DNA from 3 places in the Streptomyces sp. NPDC058274 genome. Region 1 is predicted to be linked to each of the others. Evidence: riboswitches for the same ligand, from Rfam matches in the RefSeq annotation. Region 1 holds a riboswitch; each other region holds the start of a gene.
The links. A riboswitch is a leader RNA that binds a small molecule or an ion and turns the genes downstream of it on or off. The one in region 1 is predicted to bind cyclic di-AMP.
Positions count from the first base shown of each region.

Region 2: linked by a shared signal. The riboswitch ahead of ACFVYF_RS11615 (transglycosylase family protein) and the one ahead of ACFVYF_RS32320 (M23 family metallopeptidase) in region 1 are both predicted to bind cyclic di-AMP.
Region 3: linked by a shared signal. The riboswitch ahead of ACFVYF_RS31755 (transglycosylase SLT domain-containing protein) and the one ahead of ACFVYF_RS32320 (M23 family metallopeptidase) in region 1 are both predicted to bind cyclic di-AMP.

Region 1 is NZ_JBHVXW010000022.1:127,038-131,482, reverse strand. Features, by position in the region: gene ACFVYF_RS32330 (HPr family phosphocarrier protein) at 56-337, shown strand; gene ACFVYF_RS32325 (GntR family transcriptional regulator) at 564-1,268, opposite strand; gene ACFVYF_RS32320 (M23 family metallopeptidase) at 1,493-2,257, opposite strand; cyclic di-AMP (ydaO/yuaA leader) riboswitch at 2,270-2,429, opposite strand; gene ACFVYF_RS32315 (M16 family metallopeptidase) at 2,665-4,053, opposite strand; gene ACFVYF_RS32310 (M16 family metallopeptidase) at 4,050-4,445, opposite strand, start outside.
Region 2 is NZ_JBHVXW010000004.1:395,021-399,465, forward strand. Features, by position in the region: gene ACFVYF_RS11610 (transglycosylase family protein) at 1-702, shown strand, start outside; cyclic di-AMP (ydaO/yuaA leader) riboswitch at 919-1,084, shown strand; gene ACFVYF_RS11615 (transglycosylase family protein) at 1,089-1,766, shown strand; gene eno (phosphopyruvate hydratase) at 2,156-3,451, shown strand; gene ACFVYF_RS11625 (septum formation initiator family protein) at 3,573-4,049, shown strand; gene ACFVYF_RS11630 (DUF501 domain-containing protein) at 4,118-4,445, shown strand, end outside.
Region 3 is NZ_JBHVXW010000021.1:149,006-153,450, reverse strand. Features, by position in the region: gene ACFVYF_RS31765 (CocE/NonD family hydrolase) at 1-1,331, shown strand, start outside; gene ACFVYF_RS31760 (hypothetical protein) at 1,381-1,704, shown strand; cyclic di-AMP (ydaO/yuaA leader) riboswitch at 1,975-2,134, shown strand; gene ACFVYF_RS31755 (transglycosylase SLT domain-containing protein) at 2,138-2,881, shown strand; gene ACFVYF_RS31750 (HAD family hydrolase) at 2,920-3,732, opposite strand; gene ACFVYF_RS31745 (FAD-dependent oxidoreductase) at 3,968-4,445, opposite strand, start outside.

The DNA.
Region 1 (4,445 bases):
CACGGTATGGGACACTGGTCTAGACAACCCTGAAAAACCTGAAGGGCAGCATCGCATGGCTGAGCGCCGCGTCAACGTCGGCTGGGCCGAGGGCCTCCACGCCCGCCCCGCCTCCATCTTCGTCCGGGCGGCCACGGCCTCCGGCGTCCCCGTGACGATCGCCAAGGCGGACGGCAACCCCGTCAACGCCGCGTCGATGCTCGCGGTCCTCGGCCTGGGCGCCCAGGGCGGCGAGGAGATCGTCCTGGCCTCCGACGCGGAGGGTGCGGACGCCGCGCTCGACCGTCTGGCCAAGCTGGTCTCCGAGGGGCTCGACGAGCTTCCCGAGACCGTCTGAGCACGCCCGGCTTCGCACCGGGGCCGGGCCGGCCCCGGTGGAAACGGCCGCGCGCAGTCGGGGCTCCTCGCAAAATGGTGGCGCCCACCGACGCCCCATAAGAGATTGTCCCGAACGCCATCGAAGGGCCCGTCCGGTATTCCGGTCGAGCCCTTCGGCCTTTTCATTCTGCGGGCAGCAAAAATAATCCCCCGCGAATTACCCCTATTTGTATACGGCCTTTTTGTTAATGCCGCAGGCCCGTCATGTTTACGGGATGTTGCGAAGTCCTCACACGGTCCGGGCGGTCGCCGGCCTCCCCGCGCCCGGGGAAACGAAGCCGGTGCGCCGCGCTCGCCCGCTCGGTGTGCAGCGCGGTGATCGCCCGTGCCCGCTCGCTGTCGCCCCGCGCGACGGCGTCCACGATCCCGCCGTGCTCCGCCCAGGACTCCGCCGGGTTGGCGGGCGCCTCCACCGCGTACATCCAGGCGATCTTGTGCCGCAGCTGGGCGAGGGTGGACGTCAGCGCGGGGCTGCCGGACGCCTGCGCGAGCGTTTCGTGGAACCAGCCCCCCAGGGAGCGCAGATCATCGCTGTGGCCCCTCCTGGCCCGCTCCTGGCCCAGTCTGACCAGGCCCCGCAACACCTTGAGGTGCGCTTCCGTGCGGCGCTGCGCGGCCCGGGCGGCGCCCAGCGGCTCGAGGAGCATCCGCATCTCCAGCAGGTCCGCGGCCTCCTGCTCGGTCGGCTCCGCGACGCACGCGCCCGCGTGCCGCCGGGTGACGACGAAGCCCTCGGCCTCCAGGGTGCGCAGCGCCTCGCGCACGGGGACGCGGGAGACGCCGTAGCGCCGCGCGAGCAGTTCTTCGGTGAGTCGGCCGCCCCGCTCGTAGACACCCGCGACGATGTCGTCACGGATCGCCGTGCATACCGAGTGCGCCGGAATGCGCATGAGCGGACCTCCGCCTTAATCCTCGCGAAACGCCGTCGATTGGCGCATGTTCAGTGACTCTATTGCAGAGAGACGGAATTTCCGATGGCGGACCGGAATCCATGGATATTTTTTGGACAGAGGACCGTTCGAAACGGCGAAGGCCCCGGCTCTATGAGCCGGGGCCTTCGAAGTCCATACGCGGTTGACCGGGCGCACGCGTGCGTGCGCCCCGCGGGCCTGTGTCAGACGTTCACGCCGTGCGAGCGGAGGTAGGCGACGGGGTCCATGTCCGAGCCGTACTCGGCCGTCGTGCGGGCCTCGAAGTGGAGGTGGGGCCCGGTGGTGTTGCCGGTCGAGCCGGAGAGGGCTATCTGCTGGCCCGGGGTGACCGTCTGCCCCACGGAGACACCGATGGACGACAGGTGGCCGTACATGGTGTACGTACCGTCATGCATCTTGATGACGATCTGGTTGCCGTACGCGCCGCCCCAGCCGGCCGTCACGACGGTGCCGGAGCCCACGGCGTGGACGGCGGTGCCGGATGCGGCGTGGAAGTCCACACCGGTGTGGCTGCCGGAGGACCAGAGGCTGCCGCCGGTCTTGTAGCCCGTGGAGACGTACGAGCCGGTGATGGGCGAGACGAAGGTGTTGAGGCGCTTGCGCTCGGCGGCACGGGCGGCACGGGCCTTGGCCTCTCGCTCCTTCTCGGCCTTCTCCGCGGCGCGCTTGCGGGCGGCCTCCTCGGCCTTCTTCAGGGCGGCGGCCTGGTCGGCGGCCTGCTGCTGGGCGGCGGCCTGCGCGTCGATCTGGTCGGCGACCGAGTCGCCGATGGTGATGGCCTGGGTCAGCCCGGTCTGTTCTACGGAAGTGTCCGCGGCGAGTGCCGGAGCGGCCAGGGTTCCGATGACACCGGTGGTGGTGAGCACAGCGACGCCAGCGGCATTCTTGGTCGTGCGGGTGAGCCGGCTCGGACGACGGTGCTTCCCGGTGGCACGGGTGAACGCCATGAAGGGGCTGGTCCTTTCCTTCCTTCTCGCCTACCGGGTTAGCTGACGGGTTCGGAGCAGGAAGGTCTCCTACGGGACCCTTCCAGGAAGGGCGCCCGATTCACCCCAGGGACTTCGATGGGTCCCCGGCTCCCCTGGCTCGCGCCGTACGGGGACTCGGCGATGACTGTCCGGTGCCGCGGGCGCGGCGCACTGCCTGACGAACAGCCGGACTGACGCTAAACGGGACATCTTTCAATCGACAAACGGAACACGGCTTTTGTAGTGCACGCCACAGGGCAGACGCATGATCACCCCATCAATACGGACATATTGAGGGCGCGTCCGGGTACGTCGGATCCGAAGTGCGGACAAAGAGGGGCCCAGGCGACTCTTCAGTCACCTGGGCCCCACCGGGAGTTGTCGCTCTACTCCGCGGTCACGACGCTCACTTCACCGATCCCGAGGGCGCGGACGGGCTCCGCGATCTGTGCCGCGTCACCGACGAGAACGGTCACCAGCCGGTCCACCGGGAAGGCACTCACGGCGGCAGCGGTGGCCTCCACCGTGCCCGTGGCGGCGAGCTGCTGGTACAGCGTCGACTGGTAGTCGTCCGGCAGGTGCTGCTCGACCTGGTCCGCGAGCGTGCTCGCCACGGCCGCGGCCGTCTCGAACTTGAGGGGCGCGACACCCACCAGGTTCTGCACGGCGACATCGCGCTCGGCGTCCGTCAGGCCCTCCGCCGCGAGGGTGCGCAGCACCTTCCAGAGGTCGTCCAGCGCCGGGCCGGTGTTGGGCGTGTCCACGGAGCCGCTGATGGCGAGCATCGCGGCGCCCGTGCCGTCGGGAGCGGACCGCAGCACCTGGCCGAACGCCCGCACGCCGTAGGTGTATCCCTTCTCCTCGCGCAGGACGCGGTCCAGGCGCGAGGTGAGGGTGCCGCCGAGGCAGTACGTGCCGAGCACCTGGGCGGGCCACACGCGGTCGTGCCGGTCGGCTCCGACGCGGCCGATGAGCAGCTGCGTCTGGACGGCACCGGGCCGGTCGACGATGATCACGCGGCCCCGGTCGTCGGCGGTCACCGGCGGCACCGGGCGCGGTTCGGCGGTCGAGCCGGTCCAGGCGCCGAGTGTGTCGGCGAGCAGCGCGTCGAGATCGACCCCCGTGAGGTCGCCGACGACCACGGCGGTGGCCGTGGCAGGGCGAACGTGCTTCTCGTAGAAGGCGCGTACGGCCGCCGAGTCGATGGCCTGCACGGTCTCCTCGGTGCCCTGGCGCGGGCGCGACATGCGGGAGGTGACCGGGAACAGCTCCTTGGAGAGTTCCTTGGCGGCGCGGCGGGCCGGGTTGGCGGTCTCGTGCGGGATCTCGTCCAGCCGGTTGCGGACCAGGCGCTCGATCTCGCTGTCGTCGAACGCCGGTGCCCTCAGGGCGTCGGCGAGCAGCCCGAGGGCCTTCGGCAGGCGCGACACGGGGACTTCGAGGGAGAGGCGCACCCCGGGGTGGTCGGCGTGCGAGTCGAGGGTGGCGCCGCAGCGCTCCAGCTCGGCGGCGAACTCCTCGGCGGAGTGCTTGTCGGTGCCCTCGGAGAAGGCCCGGGCCATGATCGTGCCCACACCGTCGAGTCCGGCCGGCTCGGCCTCCAGGGGCGCGTCGACGAGTACCTCGACGGCGACGACCTGCTGACCGGGGCGGTGGCAGCGCAGCACCGTCAGGCCGTTGTCGAGCGCGCCGCGACCGGGGGCCGGGAACGCCCACGGCCTGGCCTCGCCGGCCTGGGGCTGCGGGTGGAACTCCATGCTCGCGAGCTCGGTCACTTCGCCGACTCCTCGTCCTCGTCGGTGGCTTCGGCGGCCGCTGCGGCTTCCGCCTCTTCGGCGGAAACCGGCTCGTACACGAGCACCGCGCGGTTGTCGGGGCGCAGCCGGGCCTTGGCGATCTCCTGCACCTCTTCGGGGGTGATGGCGAGCACGCGCTGTACGGCGGTCAGGGCGAGCTGGGGGTCACCGAACAGGACGGCGTACCGGCACAGTTCGTCGGCGCGGCCCGCGACCGTGCCCAGCCGGTCCAGCCACTCGCGCTCCAACTGGGCCTGGGCGCGCTCCATCTCCTCGGCCGTGGGGCCCTCCGCGGCGAACCGGGCGAGCTCCTCGTCGACCGCGGCCTCGATGACCGGGACCTCCACGTCACCGGACGTCTTCACGTCGAG
Region 2 (4,445 bases), on a different contig from region 1:
AAGGTCCTCGACGGCGAGGGTCTGGCCGTCTGGCCCACCTGTGGGCCGCTCTCCGGGCTCAGCAAGGACTCCGGCTCGGTCGAGGTCGACACGGGGGTGGCGGGCGACTCCTCGTCGTCCGACGGGTCCGGGTCGACGGACTCGTCCGGCACGTCGGGTTCGCTCGACTCCTCGCCGGCCGATTCCTCCAGTTCCTCTCCGTCCGAGTCCCCCTCGCCCGATTCGTCCTCTTCTGGCGCTTCTTCGGATTCGGCTGAAAACTCGACGAAGTCCGACGCCTCCTCGGGTTCGAGCGGCAGCTCGGATGAGGCGAGCACGGACGCCGGTACGGCAAAGGGTGACGACTCAGACAAGTCCGGGCAGAGTGGCGACTCTTCGGAGGCGACCGACGCGACCGGGACCGGCGCGGCCGGCTCGGGGCGCCACCGCGGTGACAGCGCCGACGGCAGCGATGCGAACGGCTCGTCCGACGGGCGCGACGTGGGGGCGGCCGGGCGGCATGCCTCACGCGACTCCGGTGCGGCCCGTGACGCCGCCGACGGCTCCTACACCGTCCGCCCCGGCGACAGTCTCTGGACCATCGCCGACTCCCTTGACCTCCAGGGCGGATGGTCCGAGCTCTACGCCGACAACAAGAAGTCGGTCGGCGCCGACCCCGACCTCATCCTGCCCGGTCAGAGCCTTGAGCTCGGTAGTGACTAAGTAGCTGTCAGCTGGCGAATCGGGTACAAATCAGCGGCAGTTCACGTCATGATTCGACGTGTAATGTCCGGTTTGGCGAGATGAGACAAGGGTCTCAGAAGCCCTGATCGTCTTTGAAATTCCGTCGGTCGCGTGTCTACGGTCGTGACCGCTCGCCACAGCGGGCCCCGATGGTCGCAACGCCGAATCCTGCCAGCGGCCGTACGGGAACAGTCGTCGCTTCAAGCGCCGTAGGCAGGAGCGGGGGACCCAAGGTAAGTGCCGCACCGGACAGTTGACCGGGACGGCTTGGGGTTAAGCCGCGCACTGAAGAGTGCGCGGCCGGGCAACTCACTCGGCCCGAACCCGACAGCTCACCTCGCAGGCGTCGGTGAGGGGATCACTTCATGCTGCTTTCCAGCAAGGGCAAGCACCGTCGCCCGTCCAAGGCCACCCGTGTCGCCACGCTCGCCGGCGTCACCGGCGTCGCCATCGCCGCCCCCCTGATGGCGGCCGGCAACGCCTCCGCCGCCTCCACCTCCGAGTGGGACACCGTCGCCCAGTGCGAGTCCGGCGGCAACTGGTCCATCAACACCGGCAACGGCTACTACGGCGGTCTGCAGTTCTCGTCCTCCACCTGGGCCGCGTACGGCGGTACCTCGTACGCCTCCACCGCCGACCAGGCCTCCAAGTCCCAGCAGATCGCCGTCGGCGAGAAGGTCCTCGCCGCGCAGGGCAAGGGTGCCTGGCCGACCTGCGGCACCGGCCTGTCCGGCGCCTCCCCGTCGAACTCGGGCAGCTCGCAGAGCACGACCCCCTCGCAGCAGCAGAGCACCCAGTCGCAGGAGCAGCGCGCCTCCCGCTCGCAGGAGCGTCCCGCGGCCAAGAAGACCGTCGAGACCCCGACCGGCAAGAAGGTCAAGAAGGGCGACGGCGAGTACAAGGTCGTCAAGGGTGACACCCTCAGCTCGATCGCCGAGAAGAAGAACGTCAAGGGCGGCTGGCAGAAGGTGTTCAAGCTGAACAAGGACATCGTCGACGACGCCGACTTCATCTTCCCGGGCCAGCAGCTCCACCTGAGCTGACACCCCTGAGCCGAAACAGCCCCCCGGCCGGCCGGCGGACCGGTCGCGAGGCTGGGGAAGCTCGCAGCTGAACCACAGCGCCCTCACATCCGTGACCTCCATCGTGGAGGTCACGTGAGGGCCCCCCGTCCCCCACGGGCTGCCCCGCCCCGGTGCGTTCTCCCCCGTACGCACCGGGGCGGGGCTTTTTCGTGTCCGGGGGTCGCATTCTTGTAGGGGGCAGGTTTTTGTTCCGTTCGGAAACAATTTACTCTCGGTTCCGTCCATGGGTTGGTCGACCGGCTGGCCGATCGCCCCGAGCCGGTTAGGCTCATGTCGCGGAGCCGACCGCGGCTCCGTGCTTGGGGGGCCGAGCGGCCCCGCGTACCCGCGTCACATCCAAGAAGGAGATGCTCGTGCCGTCCATCGACGTCGTCGTAGCCCGGGAAATCCTCGACTCGCGAGGCAACCCCACCGTCGAGGTCGAGGTCGGCCTCGACGACGGCAGCACGGGTCGTGCCGCCGTCCCGTCCGGCGCCTCCACCGGAGCCTTCGAGGCCATCGAGCTGCGTGACGGTGACCCCAACCGCTACGGCGGCAAGGGTGTCGAGAAGGCCGTCCTCGCCGTCATCGAGCAGATCGGCCCGGAGCTCGTCGGTTACGACGCCACCGAGCAGCGGCTGATCGACCAGGCGATGTTCGACCTGGACGCCACCGACAACAAGGGCTCGCTCGGCGCCAACGCCATCCTCGGCGTCTCCCTCGCCGTCGCGCACGCCGCCTCCGAGGCCAGCGACCTGCCGCTCTTCCGCTACCTGGGCGGTCCGAACGCGCACCTGCTGCCCGTCCCGATGATGAACATCCTGAACGGCGGCTCGCACGCCGACTCGAACGTGGACATCCAGGAGTTCATGATCGCCCCGATCGGCGCGGAGTCCTTCTCCGAGGCGCTGCGCTGGGGCGCCGAGGTCTACCACACCCTCAAGAAGGTGCTGAAGACCAAGGGCCTGTCCACCGGCCTCGGCGACGAGGGCGGCTTCGCCCCGAACCTGGAGTCCAACCGCGCCGCCCTCGACCTCATCGTCGAGGCCATCAAGCAGGCCGGCTACATCCCCGGTGAGCAGATCGCGCTCGCGCTCGACGTCGCCGCGTCCGAGTTCTACAAGGACGGCAAGTACGAGTTCGAGGGCAAGTCCCGCTCGGCCGCCGAGATGACCGAGTACTACGAGGAGCTCGTCTCCGCGTACCCGCTCGTCTCCATCGAGGACCCGCTGTACGAGGACGACTGGGCGGGCTGGAAGGTCATCACCGACAAGCTGGGCGACAAGGTCCAGATCGTCGGCGACGACCTCTTCGTCACCAACCCGGAGCGCCTGGCCCGCGGCATCGAGGAGGGCTCCGCCAACGCCCTGCTCGTCAAGGTCAACCAGATCGGTTCGCTGACCGAGACGCTGGACGCCGTCGAGCTGGCCCAGCGCAACGGCTTCAAGTGCATGATGTCCCACCGCTCCGGCGAGACCGAGGACGTCACCATCGCCGACCTCGCGGTCGCCGTGAACTGCGGCCAGATCAAGACCGGCGCCCCGGCCCGCTCGGACCGCGTCGCCAAGTACAACCAGCTGCTGCGCATCGAGGAGATCCTCGACGACGCCGCGGTGTACGCCGGCCGTAGCGCCTTCCCGCGGTTTCGCTCCGCGAACCAGTAAGCACAGCAAGGGTTGAGCCTCAGCCGCGTAGGAAGCGTCGTACGTACGTCCCCGTACTCGGTCCCGTACCGTGTGCGGGGACGTACGCACGTGACGGGCTTGTTCCGGGGAGGCGGGATTCATGGCCGTGAAGGACCGGGACCGGTTCTCCACCGCGACCAGGCTGCGGGCGCTCGGTGAGCAGACCGCGGCCCGGGTCTACCGCTCGCAGACCAAGCGCCAGGCCCGCCGCTCCCGGCTCACCAGCCGGGCGGCGCTCCTGGCGCTCGTCCTCTGCTCCCTGATCGTGGCCCTGGCGTACCCGATAAGGCAGTACGTGTCCCAGCGCGCCGAGGTCGCCGACCTGGAGCGGCAGCAGGACCAGGCCAGGGAGCGGGTCGAGCAGCTGCGCGACCTCAAGGCACGCTGGCAGGACGACGCGTACGCCGAGCAGCAGATCCGGCTGCGGCTGCACTATGTGATGCCGGGCGAGACCGGCTACATCGTGATCGACCCGGACGCCGCGAAGCAGTCCCGCGCCGACCAGGGGGCGGCCGCCCGTCCCTGGTACGCCAACGTCTGGGACGGTGTGGACAAGTCCGACCGCGCCGCCCGGTGAGCGGGCCGGCGCCCCGGCCGCTCACCCGCTCCGACCACTGAACTGACTAGAGAGACAAAAGCACAGGCATGGAAACCCCTCCGCCGCACACCCCGCGCACCGAGCCGACCGACGCGGACGTCGAGGCCTTCAAGCAGCAGCTCGGCCGGCCGCCGCGCGGACTGCGTGCGATCGTGCACCGCTGCCCCTGCGGTCAGCCCGACGTGGTGGAGACGGCCCCCCGGCTCCCCGACGGCACGCCGTTCCCGACGACGTACTACCTGACGTGTCCGCGCGCCGCGTCGGCGATCGGCACCCTCGAGGCGAACGGCGTCATGAAGGAGATGACGGACCGGCTGGCGACCGACCCCGAGCTGGCCGCGGCCTATCGTGCCGCCCACGAGGACTACATCGCCC
Region 3 (4,445 bases), on a different contig from region 1:
TACGCGGACTGATCGGCCCCTGGTCCCACCAGTACCCGGACCGGGGGCTGCCGCCGGGCCCGGCGATCGGTTTCCTCCAGGAGACGCTGCGCTGGTGGGACCACTGGCTGAAGCCGGGGGCCGACGGCGGTTCCGGGGCGGGGGACGGGCCGGTCACCGGTGTGGACGGGGCTCGTGCGGCCGGCACCGGGGCGGGCGGGGCCGAGGTGGGCGGGACCAGGGTCGGGGCCCGGGATTCTCGCGTCGGCGTGATGGCCGAGCCGCTGCTCCGCTCGTACATCAGCGACTCGCACCCTCCGGCCACGGTGTACCCGACCCTGCCCGGCCGCTGGGTGGGCGACGACGCCTGGCCCTCCCCCGCGGTGACCCCGGTCACGTACGCGCTGGAGGGCGCGCCCGTACTGGTGCGCTCACCGCAGCACACCGGCCTGGACGCCGGCCGTTTCTTCCCGTTCGGCAACGACGCCGACCTGCCGCCGGACCAGCGCGAGGAGGACGCGAAGTCGGCGTGCTTCGAGTTCGAGGTGCCGGCGGAGACCTGGGTGCTGGGGCGGCCGCGGGTCCGGCTGCGGCTGACCTCCGCGGTGCCGCGGGGGCAGGTGATCGCGCGGGTCTGCGAGGTGTTCCCGGACGGGGCGTCGACGCTCGTCACGCGTGGCGTGCTGAACCTCTCCGCCCGCGAGGGCCGGGACCGGGCGGTGGAGTGGCCGTCCGGCGAGACCCAGGACGTGACCTTCGAGCTGAACGGCATCGGACACGCCTTCCCGGCGGGGCACCGCATCCGGCTGGCCGTCTCGTCGGCGTACTGGCCGTGGATCTGGCCGCAGCCCGGTTCGGACACCGGGTTCACCCTGGACCCGGAAGGAAGCTCGCTCGAACTGCCGGTGCGGGCAAGGGAGTCGGACCCGTCCATCACCTTCGAGGAGCCCGAGGAGTCCGCACCCCTGGGCGTCGTCGTCCCGGCGACGCTGGACGAACCCCGCCCGGAGCGCCTGGTCGTCCGCGATGTGGCGAAGGGCGAACGGCGCCTCGAGGTGGACCCGCGCTACGGCGGCACGCGCGTCTACCCCGACGGCCTGGAGTTCACCGAGGAAGCCCTGGAGACCTACACGATCGACGAGTCGGATCCCCTGTCGGCCCGTACCCGTTCGGAGTGGACCGTCCGTCTCCACCGCCCGGAGACGGGATGGGACGCGAAGGTCGAGACCCGCTCCGAAATCACCTGTGACGCAACGGACTTCATCACCTCGAACGAGGTGATCTGCAAGGACGGGGACGAGGTGGTCTTCCACCGGACGTGGGAGAGGAGAATCCCGCGCACGGCTGGGTAGACACCGACACGGCGGTGACGGAGCGCGGAGGGACGGGGCGCGGGGGGACATGGCGCGGACCGAGGAATTCCTGATGGACCTGGACGAGGGGATGCTCGCGTATTTCCGCGAGATGGCCCAGGAGATGGTCACCCGCTTCGGGATCTCGCGGGCGGAGGCCGTGGCGCGCATCAACGGGGCTTACGCGGACCGGGAGTTCGCGCCGTATCCCGATCTGATCTGCCATGAGCTCCCGGAGTACTGGGGCTACGGGCTGTACTTCAGGGCCAACGCGGGGCGGCTGCCGGACGACGACCCGGACACGGATCTCTCCGTGTGGGAGGTCCGGCCGGCTCCGGCGAGGGGCTCGGCCGCCTGGACCGTCGCGGAGTAATGCCCGAGTTGCCTGCATCGCCCCTTTGTTTGCGCTTGGTCGCGTGAAATGAGTCACGTCACAATGGATCAAGCGCCGCGCTCCGTCGAGCAATTTCCCCTTTGCGAAAGGCAAGTTGAGTTTCACGTTCCGGTCTAATCGGGCGATTTCCCCCGACGTCATGACGTGGCCAAGCGGGGTGCAACGGGAAATCCGGCCTTGTTCCCGACATGTGCTCTCGCATACGTTCGCGTCGATCCGAGCGGAACGCCGAATCCTGCCGCCGCCCGGAGCACCCATCCACCCACGCACGGCAGGAGCGGGGGACCCAGGTAAGTCGCCGGTCCGGTCACACCGGAACGGCTCGGGGTTAAGTCGCATGTCGCCATGCGGCCGGGCACCTCCAGCCCGAACCCGACAGCTCACCTCGCAGGCGCCCGAGAGGAAATTCGTCATGGCCGCACGAGGCAAGCACCGTCGTCCCAGAACCTCCCCCCTCACCCGCGGGTTCGTCGCCGCCGGAACGGGCGGAGCCGCACTCGCGCTCCCCATCGTGGGAGCTGCCAGTGCCCACGCCGCCCAGCCGGCCCAGGTCACCACGCAGGCCGTCCAGGCCGCGAAGGCCTCGGTGCCGCAGGTCCAGCTCGTGACGTACCAGGTGGCCGCCGGCGACACCCTGTCCAAGATCGCGCGCGAGCACTCCGCGAGCGCCGACTGGAAGAAGCTCTACGACGCGAACCGCGCGGTCATCGGCAGCGACCCGTCGACGATCCGCCCGGGCCTCAAGCTGACCGTGGGCACCAAGACCGCCAAGGCGGCCGCGAAGTCCTCCACGGCGGCCAAGACGACGGCGACCTCCGCCTCCACGAAGTCGTACGCGAACAACCTGGACGGCTGGATCAAGGAAGCCCTGGACATCATGGCCCAAAAGGGCATTCCGGGCACTTACGACGGCATCCACCGCAACATCATCCGTGAGTCGTCGGGCAACCCGCTGGCCATCAACAACTGGGACTCCAACGCCGTGGCCGGTACGCCGTCCAAGGGGCTCCTCCAGGTCATCGACCCGACCTTCTCCGCCTACCACGTGGCCGGCACCTCGACGAACCCCTACGACCCCGTCGCGAACATCACGGCCGCCTGCAACTACGCCGCCGACAAGTACGGCTCGATCGACAACGTCTTCGGGGCGTACTGAGCAGCCTTCGGGGCTACGGACGACGACGGGATCGCGGCCTAAGGAGCGGGAAACAGCCGCTCCAGTACGGCCGCGATGCCGTCCTCCGCGTTCGACAGGGTGATCTCGTCGGCGACGGCCCTGAGTTCGGGATGGGCGTTGGCCATGGCGACGCCGTGGGCGGCCCAGTCGAACATGGGGATGTCGTTCGGCATGTCGCCGAAGGCGATCGTCTCGGACGGCGGCAGACCCAGGTGGTCCGCGGCCAGGGCGAGACCCGTCGCCTTGGTCACGCCACATGGCTGGAGTTCGACGGTGCCGGGGCCCGACATGGTGACGGTCGCCAGCGAGCCGACCGTCACCCGGGCCGCCGACGCCAACTCGTCGTCGGTCAGGGTGGGATGGCGCAGCAGCACCTTGCTGATCGGCTCGGCCCAGAGGTCGTCACGCCGTCGCACCCGCACCGCGGGCAGCGTGGGGTGCGGCATCAGATAGCCGGGCTCGATGAGCGTGAGCCCGTCCACCCCGTCCTGGTCCACGGCCGCGTAGACCTGCCCGACCTCCGCCTCGATCTTGCCGAGCGCGGTCTCGGCCAGCTCCCGGTCCAGGGTCACCGACCAGAGCAGACGGCCGGCTCCGGCGTCGTACAACTGCGCGCCCTGGCCGCACACCGCGAGGCCCTCGCTGCCGAGTTCGTCGAGCAGCGGGCGCACCCTCGGCGTGGGGCGGCCCGTCACCACCAGGTGCCTCGCCCCCGCCGCAACGACTCTCCTCAGCACGGCCCGCGACCGGCCGGAGAGAGTGTCGTCGCCGCGCAGCAGCGTTCCGTCCAGGTCAGTGGCGATGAGTGAATATGCAGTCGGAGCGGCCATGATCCGAAGAATACGGATCGAACGTCTCAACGGCCCGGCGTGAACCGGACGACGTCCGGTATCCCGTCCGTCACGCCGTGCCCGGCCGTGACGGACGGGACGCGATCAACGAGCCCGCCGTGGGGCGCGCTTGCCCCCGTCGGCCACCGGGGCGCTGTTCCTCTCCCTCGCCTTCGCGTGACCGCCCCTTCAGGGGCTCGGCTCCCCCGGGACGTGACCGCCCCGGGGGTCCCCCTCAGCCGTGCGCCGACGCCAGGTGGGCGGCCAGCCGCGGGGACGCGAACTCCGTGCCGCACACGAACCGCATCACCGGCCCGTACGAAGCGGCCGCCGGCAGCCCCGTGAAATAGAGGCCGGGGACGGAGGAGCGATAGCCCGCGCCGAGCCTGGGCGTGCCCCGGCTCACCGCCAGCCGCGTACGCAGTTCGTGGCCGAGGAAGTCCATCGCCGCGATGTCCACCCGGTACCCGGTCGCCGCGATCACGTGATCGGCCGCCAGCTCCTGCGTCCGGCCGCCGACGCTCTGCACCTCGAGGACCGGGCGGCCGCCGCTCGTGCCGGCGCGGACGATCCGCTCGACCTCGCTGACCTCGACCTTGCCCTCGAAGCGGTCGCGCAGCCACCACGCGCCGAGCGGACCGAGGATGCGCCGGACCAGGAAGTGCCGTGCCTGGGGCGGGAGATAGCGGTAGGGGTGGGGGTAGTAGCTGAGC